2 regions of the Kitasatospora sp. NPDC001660 genome follow, and region 1 is predicted to be linked to the other one. Evidence: riboswitches for the same ligand, from Rfam matches in the RefSeq annotation. Region 1 holds a riboswitch; the other holds the start of a gene.
The links. A riboswitch is a leader RNA that binds a small molecule or an ion and turns the genes downstream of it on or off. The one in region 1 is predicted to bind cyclic di-AMP.
Positions count from the first base shown of each region.

Region 2: linked by a shared signal. The riboswitch ahead of ACWCXH_RS25680 (transglycosylase family protein) and the one ahead of ACWCXH_RS30130 (M23 family metallopeptidase) in region 1 are both predicted to bind cyclic di-AMP.

Region 1 is NZ_JBSFGU010000038.1:20,345-24,503, reverse strand. Features, by position in the region: gene ACWCXH_RS30145 (TetR/AcrR family transcriptional regulator) at 123-692, opposite strand; gene ACWCXH_RS30140 (alpha/beta fold hydrolase) at 729-1,556, opposite strand; partial or broken gene ACWCXH_RS30135 (YiaA/YiaB family inner membrane protein) at 1,687-1,976, opposite strand; cyclic di-AMP (ydaO/yuaA leader) riboswitch at 2,230-2,388, shown strand; gene ACWCXH_RS30130 (M23 family metallopeptidase) at 2,401-3,234, shown strand; gene ACWCXH_RS30125 (hypothetical protein) at 3,320-4,159, opposite strand, start outside.
Region 2 is NZ_JBSFGU010000027.1:7,843-12,001, reverse strand. Features, by position in the region: gene ACWCXH_RS25695 (MazG family protein) at 1-260, shown strand, start outside; gene ACWCXH_RS25690 (SDR family NAD(P)-dependent oxidoreductase) at 292-717, opposite strand; gene ACWCXH_RS25685 (cytochrome P450 family protein) at 985-2,268, shown strand; cyclic di-AMP (ydaO/yuaA leader) riboswitch at 2,479-2,647, shown strand; gene ACWCXH_RS25680 (transglycosylase family protein) at 2,653-3,612, shown strand; gene eno (phosphopyruvate hydratase) at 3,869-4,159, shown strand, end outside.

The sequences.
Region 1 (4,159 bases):
CAGCCGCGCCGCACGAAAAGTCGGCGCCATCGACTTTTCGCGTGACCCTCCGCCCTGCCGTCACGTCTTCTCCCCCCGGGCAGCAGGAACGGTTCGTCCCCCGCCGGCCCCCTCCCGTCGTCTCAGGGCTTCGGCCAGGTGCGGAGGCCGCTGGTGAGGGTGGTGATGAGGCGGTCCTGGGTGGTGGTCAGGTCCTCGGCGAGTTGGAAGGCGCCGGCGATCGAGAGGGACGCGAAGCCGTGCGCGAGGGAGCGGACGGTGCGGGCGGCGTGGATGGCCTCGGAGCCGTCGAGGCCGTACTCGCGCAGCACCGCCACGATCACCCCCACCAGCCGCGCCGCCGCCGCGCTCAGGTCGCCGTCCGCCTGCGGCGCCTGCGGCAGGGCGTTGTAGCGGTGCGGGTGCGCCAGCGCGTACGCGTGGTACGCGCGGAGGACGGCGGCGACGGCGTCGTCCCCGCTGCGCCCGAGGGCGGCGTCCGCGAGCCGGGCGGCCAGTTCCTCCGTGACCCGTACGGCGATGAGCCGCCGGAGTTCGGTGAGGCCGCCGCTGACGTGCTTGTACAGCGACGGGGTGGCGACGCCGGCCCGGGCGGCGACGGCGGCGAGGGTGAGGCCGTCCGGTCCCTGGTCGTCGATGAGGGCGAGGGCGTGGTCGACGACCTGCTCGGGCGTCAGTCCGACTCGGGGCATGGGCTCGGTTTCTCCGTACGGTCGGGCGATCGGGGGTCAGGCGATCTCGGCGAGGAAGGGCAGCAGGGCGTCGGCGACGGCCCGCGGGTTGTCGGCCATCGGGTAGTGCCCCGACCCCTCGATCATCGCCTTCCGCGCGCCCAGCGCCGCGACCTGCCGGTCGGCGACGACCTCCGGCTTCGGGAAGTCGGGGTCCTTGGCGCCCATGACGACGAGCGCCGGGCACCGCACCGCGGCCGTCCAGCCGACCGGCGCCGAGTCGCCGCGGACGTGTCCGCGGGTGGCGGGCTTCCGGCCGGGGGTGCGCAGCGAGTCGACGAGCCCGTTCACGTACGCGTCGAAGTCGGCCGGCTTGGCGCCCGGGTAGGCGAGCTTGCGGTGGTAGAAGCCCCAGAACGCGGGCCAGTGGATGACCACCGTCCCCATGGCGTGGACGATGCCGCGCATGAGGGCGTTCTGCGGCAGGTTCTCGATGAAGGCGTCGATCAGGACGATCCCGGCGACCCGCTCGGGCGCGTCCCCGGCGACCTTGACGACCGTCGCCCCGGTGTAGGAGCTGCCGGCCAGGACGGCGCGCTCGATGCCGAGGTGGTCGAGCAGGGCGAGGACGTCGGGGGCGATCGCGCCCGGCTCGTAGTCGTCCCAGGCGATCGACGACTCGCCGAAGCCGCGCAGGTCCATGGTGATGACGCGGTGGCCGGCGGCGGTGAGCAGTGGGACGAGGTACCGGTACGCGTGCCGGGTGTCGAGCATTCCGGGGAGGAGGACGACCGGGGCGCCTTCGCCTTGCCGGGTGTCGTCGAAGGCGATCCGGCCGCCGGGAACGTCGAGGTACTGGGTGCTCGGGGTGATGGTGCCGTTCATGGTGGGCCTCCTCGGTCCGCTGCTGCGGTGGCATCGGCGGTACCGCCGATAGCCATAAAGCTAAGGCTAATAGCCATAGCCGTCAAGCTATCCGCGCGATGCCGGCGCGATGCCCCGCGGCGACGGGCCCTCAGACCCCCTCGACCTTGAACGGGTCGTGCTCGCTGAGCAGCTTCTCCAGCCGGGCCTGGTCCACTCGGGTGACGATCTCGGCCGACTCCTGCCGGTCCCGGACGACCTTGGCGAGCGTGAAGGCGGAGGTGACGGTGTAGAGCAGGCCGACCCCGAGGAAGGCCCGGGTCCAGGCCCCGACCGGCAGGTAGGCGATCCCGATGGCGAGGGCGGGCCCGACAGGGCGAAGGAGAGTACGGCCTGGACGTAGTACGCGGCCGTGGTGCGTGACTGCATCGGTGCGTTCATGGCGTCAGGATGGCGGCGGCCCGGCCGGTCGCACATGAGTAGAAGTACTCAGATGGGGCCGCCCGGGCCGCCGTTCGTCGGCGTCCAATCACGTTAAGTAGTGTCAGGGACGGGCAGTAGCCGCAAAACGTTCATAGGGCACAAGTCGCCCGCCCGGTCGTCGGCCGTCCCAGGCGGATGGCTTGGAATCAGAGCCTCCTGGGATTAACGTTTGATAACGCAGCGCGGTCGAAACGCCGTACCCAGACGGCACCGTGCGCCGTCGCCTAATCCCGCCGGCCGGCCTCCGGGCAGGCCAGGGAGCCGGGGAACCACGTTCCTTGGGGTGAATCGGCGGGGCCCCGGCCCGGCCGTAGGAGACCTTCCTGCTCCGAACCCGTCAGCTAACCCGGTAGGCGCGAAGGAAGGAAAGGAGCGCGCCTCCGTGGCGTCGACGCACACCCCGGCACAGCCCGCCGGCCCCGCTGCCGGTACCCAGCTCCTCGACCACCCCCGCCCGGCCGAGGACGAGTTCCCGGCCCCGGAGGCCGAGGCCAACCGCCACCGGATGCCGCGTCAGACCCGTGGAGCCTCCCCGCTGCTCGGCGTCACCGCCGTCGCCGCCACCCTGGGTGCCACCGGGTTCGCCTCCGCCACCCCGGCCGCCGCGCCCGCCATCGAGGCCCCGGACGAGACCCCGGTCGGCCTCTCCGCCGACCCCGGCCTCGCGCTCGCCGCACGCATCCAGCAGCAGGCCGACAGCCAGCGCACCGCCGCCGAGGAGGGCGCCCGCGTGCAGGCCGCCCAGGAGGCACAGGCGAAGGCCGCCGTCAAGGAGGCCGAGGCCAAGAAGGCCGCCGCCGAGGCCGAGAAGGCCAAGGCCGCCGCCCTCACCCTGCCGGTGCGCGACTACAGCCTCTCCGCCCACTACGGCCAGAGCGCCCGCTACTGGGCCCACCTGCACACCGGCCTGGACTTCGCCGCCGACACCGGCACCGCGGTCTACGCGGTCGGCCAGGGCACCGTCACCTCGGCCGGCTGGTCCGGCGCGTACGGCTACCGGATCGTCGAGACCCTGCCCGACGGCACCGAGATCTGGTACTGCCACCTCTCCTCGATCATCAAGGGCTCCGGCCAGGTCGCCTCCGGCCAGCAGATCGGCAAGGTCGGCGCCACCGGCAACGTCACCGGCCCGCACCTGCACCTGGAGGTCCGCCCCGGCGGCGGGGCCCCGGTCGACCCGGAGCCCTGGCTCCAGCAGCACGGCCTCAACCCCTGAGCTCCTGCACCGGGTTTCCGGCGAAACGAAGAGCGGACGAAGGCCCCGACCGCGCAAGGTCGGGGCCTTTTCGCAGCCTTTGGCGTCACTCCTCCTGCGGCAACTGCGCCAGGTACGCGTCGATCTCCGCCTGCCCCGGCTCCGGCGCGAGCTCCGGGAACTCCTCGACCAGCAGCCGCGGCAGTCCCGGCACCGTCCACTCGCCGTACAGCGCGAGCGCCGCCTGCGTCGCCGCGTCCTCGAACTCCCCGAATTCCCCGGCCAGTTCGGCCGGCATCGGCCGCCCCAGCGCGGTCAGCTCGGCCAGATTGCGGTAGCTGCGCCGCATCAGGCCCTGCTCCAGCAGCCGCCGCGCGCCGTCCGTGGCCATGCCGACCGAGAGGACCCGGCCCGGGCCCCAGCCCCGCTCGTCCGGCTCGTCCAGCCACCCGGCCTCCGCCAGCGCGGCGAACGCGGCCAGCCGCTCCTCCTCCGCCAGTTCCAGGAACCCGGCCAGCCAGTCCCGCACCGCCGCCTCGTCCGCGACGTCCACCCCGTGCGCACGCAGCAGCACCGCGTAGAGCCGGGGCCAGGTCACCAGGTCGGCCCGGCGCAGCAGCCCGGCCGCGACCTCGCCCTGCCACTCGGCCTCGGCGTGCAGCCGCTCCTGCCGCTTGGCGTTGAGCCGCTTCGCCGCCCGCTGGTGGTCGATCAGCAGCCGTACGGCCGCGCCGTACGCCAGCGGGTCCTCCTCGGGCGCGGGCTGGACGTACAGGTGGAGCCGCTCGTACAGCAGGTGCTCCACCGCGTCCGAGGTCAGTTCGGGCCAGCCGTCGCGCATCCTGCCCTCGCCCAGCTCCAGCAGCGCCAGCACCGCGCGCACCGGCGCCTCGGCCACCGGGGTGCGGCCCTCCGCCGCCGCCCAGGCGAGCAGGTCGGCGGCCAT
Region 2 (4,159 bases), on a different contig from region 1:
ACGGCGTGCCGGCCGGTCTGCCGTCGCTCGCGTACGCGGCGAAGCTGGTGTCGCGGGTGCGCAGGGCCGGGTTCGAGGGCGTGCCGGACGAGCCGTACGAGCTGCCCGCGGAGCTCACGGAGCAGTCCGCGGGCAGGCTGCTGCTGGCCGTGGCGCAGCGGGCGCACGACGCCGGGGTGGACGTGGACGCGGCGCTGCGCGCGGCCGCGCGCGCCTACCGGGACGCGGTCCGCGAGGCGGAAGGGCTCAAGCCGGAATAAGCCGGAGCAGGCCGGACCAGGGGGCGGGGACTCAGGCCGCCGAGACCGTGTCCTGCGCGGTCCGCGGCTGCGGCAGGACGACCTCGCCGATCGCCTCGCCGACGAGGGCGACGAGTTCGGCGAGGCGGTCCAGGTCGAGGTGGTCGGGCAGGTCGGCGAGGGAGACGATCCGCTCGCCGTCCGGTCCGGCGACGCAGAACAGGTCGATCGGACCGAGGTGCTTCTCGGCGGTGTCGACGAGCGCGGCGACGTCGCTGGGGCGGCGGATGTCCCCGCCGACGCCGACGACGGGGCAGCCGGGCCGGTCGAGCTCGGCGGCGAGGTCTTCGGCGACGGCGACCCGCTGGTCGGCGATCAGCACTCCGGCGGCGCCGGCCGCGGTGAACCGGCGGGCGAGGTCGGCTCCCGACCCGCCGTCGAGTACCGCGATGACGACGACTGCGCCGCTGACCCTCATTGGTCGCTCCTCCCTGTGGGCGGCACCGCACCGGCGCCCACGATTTCTGCCGAGGATCGTAGGCACGTCCTGACCCTCCGCAACAGGGGTTACCCCTCAGGTGACCAGGCTCACGCCTGCCGTCCGTCCAAGGCCCGTCCAAGGCCTGTCCACGCACTGTCCACAGACCGTTCGCAAGGTGGTGATGCGCCGCCCCCGGGCCGTTGACGAGCCGGTTACGCACCGTGGATGGCGAGTCGCCCCCGACCCACCGGATACGGTCGACCCATGCCAGTTCAGCCCGACGCCGCCCGCCCGCCGCTCTTCACCTGGGAGTTCGCCGCCGACCCGTACCCGGCCTACGCCTGGCTGCGCGAGCACGCCCCCGTGCACCGCACCACGCTGCCGAGCGGGGTGGAGGCCTGGCTGGTGACACGGTACGCGGACGCGCGCCAGGCGCTGGCGGACAGCCGGCTGTCGAAGAACCCCGCGCACCACAGCGAGCAGGCGCACCGCACCGGCCGGGTCGGCATCCCGGGGGAGCGGCAGGCGGACCTGATGACCCACCTGCTGAACATCGACCCGCCGGACCACACCCGGCTGCGCCGCCTGGTGTCGAAGGCGTTCACACCGCGCCGGGTGGCCGAGTTCGAGCCGCGGGTGCAGCAGCTCACCGACCGTCTGATCGACGGCTTCGCGCAGCGCGGTTCGGCGGACCTCATCCACGAGTTCGCGTTCCCGCTCCCCATCTACGCGATCTGCGACCTGCTCGGCGTGCCGGCCGAGGACCAGGACGACTTCCGCGACTGGGCCGGGATGATGATCCGCCATGGCGGCGGTCAACGCGGCGGCGTGGGGCGGGCGGTGAAGCGGATGCGGGCGTACCTGCTGGAGCTGATCCACCGCAAGCGGGCGGACCTCGGGGACGACCTGATCTCGGGCCTGATCCGGGCGAGCGACCACGGCGAGCACCTCACCGAGAACGAGGCCGCCGCGATGGCGTTCATCCTCCTCTTCGCGGGCTTCGAGACCACCGTCAACCTGATCGGCAACGGGACGTACGCGCTGCTGCGCAACCCGGAGCAGCGCCGCCTGCTCCAGGAGTCGGTGGCGCGCGGCGAGACGGCGCTGCTGGAGACCGGGATCGAGGAACTCCTGCGCTACGACGGGCCGGTGGAGCTCGCGACGTGGCGGTTCGCGACCCGCCCGCTGGCCATCGGCGGGGTGGACATCCCGGTCGGCGACCCGGTGCTCGTGGTGCTGGCCGCGGCGGACCGGGACCCGGCCCGTTTCTCGGACGAGAACACCCTGGACCTGGCCCGAACGGACAATCCGCACCTGGGTTTCGGGCACGGCATCCACTACTGCATCGGCGCCCCGCTGGCCAGGCTCGAAGGGCGGGCGGCGCTGGCCACGCTGCTGTCCCGGCTGCCCGATCTCGCGCTGGCGCAAAGCCCCGAGGAACTGCGCTGGCGCGGTGGCCTGATCATGCGCGGATTGCGTGAACTACCGGTCGAATTCAGTCCCGAGAGCCGCTCGCCGCATGCGCTCGCGGACGCTCCACCATGCTGACGATACGTCGCAAACCGGTCCACATGCCTGGTGTGAACACCCATCAATCCGGACAAACAACCGCCGTTGGTAGGCGATCGACCACGCGCCGTGATGTCTGTGTGATATCTGCGATATGAGCTTGTGATTGATCTGAGGATCTGTCTACTCTCCCTGGAGTTCGCAGCTGCGGACCCCGAGTGCGGAACGCCGAGTCCTGCCCGCCGCACCACGGGAAACCGACCAGAACCCTGGGCAGGGGCGGGGGAACCAGGTTTGTTGCCGTTCCTCCACGGCTTGGGGTGAAGCCGCCCGAGCGGAATCGTTTCCGCAGACGGCGGCCGGGCCACCTCCCGGTCCGAACCCGACAGCTCACCTCGCAGGCGTGCGGAGAGGGACCCCTTCATGCTGTTCGTTGGAACCGGCCGTCACCGTCGTCGCACCCAGACCGAGAAGGCCATCGCCGCCGCGGGTGTGGCCGGCGTCGGACTCGCGATGCCGATCCTCACCGCCACCGGCGCCTCCGCCGCCCCGGCCTCCGCCTGGGACTCCGTCGCCCAGTGCGAGAGCGGCGGCGACTGGGGCATCAGCACCGGCAACGGCTTCTACGGCGGCCTGCAGTTCACCTCCAGCACCTGGAAGGCGTTCGGCGGCACCGCGTACGCGCCGCAGGCCAACCAGGCCAGCAAGGGCCAGCAGATCGCGGTGGCCGAGAAGGTCCTGGCCTCGCAGGGCCCGGGCGCCTGGCCGGTCTGCTCGAAGAAGGCCGGCCTGTCGAAGGGCGGCGCCCCGGCGGCCGTCGACACCTCGGACGCCCAGCCCGCCGCCCAGCAGCACTCCCAGCCGGCGCAGCAGCCCGCGGCGAAGCCGGCCCAGCCGAAGCCGGCTCAGATGCCCGCCCAGCAGCAGTACCACCAGCAGTACCAGCAGCACGCCCAGCAGGCCCAGCCCCAGCAGCAGACCCAGGCCTCGGGCTTCTCCGGCAAGGCCGGCTGGGACGCCGACGCGAAGGTGTACTGGTACCAGAGCAACGGCGCCTGGCACTGGACCAGCCACCAGAGCGTCTACCACCAGTACGCCGGCCAGGCCGCCCAGCAGCAGCACGCCCAGCAGCAGCACGCCCAGCAGCAGCACGCCCAGCAGCAGTACGCCCAGCCCCAGCAGCAGGCCCCGGCCGCGGCCCCGCACGCCGCCGCCCCGCAGGGCGGCCACGACTACACCGTCCGCGCCGGTGACACGCTGTCGACCATCGCCGCCGCCCAAGGCGTGTCCGGCGGCTGGCAGTCCGTCTACGACGGCAACCGCGCCACCGTCGGCGGCGACCCGAACCTGATCCTGCCCGGCCAGGTCCTGCACCTCGGCTGACCGCCCGACCGACGGCGGACGGCGCGACACGCGGAGGGGGCCGACCCCGGATCGGCCCCTTTCGTCCGCATTCGGCCCATTCCACGGGGCCGGCAGGTGAACTACCGGCAAGTAGCACGGCCACACGCTGAGACGGGACCGAGGTCGGCGTGGCCCCGGGACCCCGTGCGGTTAGGCTCTGGTCGTAACGACTCCGCAATCGTCCCGCTGACCGCACCACCGTCAGCAGGACCCTGCTTCCGCAAGGAGATGCCTCGTGCCGTCCATCGATGTCGTCGTAGCCCGTGAGATCCTCGACTCTCGTGGCAACCCCACGGTCGAGGTCGAGGTCGGCCTCGACGACGGCAGCACCGGTCGTGCCGCTGTCCCGTCGGGTGCCTCCACCGGTGCCTTCGAGGCGCTGGAGCTCCGCGACGGCGACAAGAACCGCTACTTCGGCAAGGGTGTGGAGAAGGCCGTCCTGGCCGTCATCGAGCAGATCGGCCCGGAGCTGGTCGGCTACGACGCCACCGAGCAGCGCCTGATCGACCAGGCCATGCTGGACCTG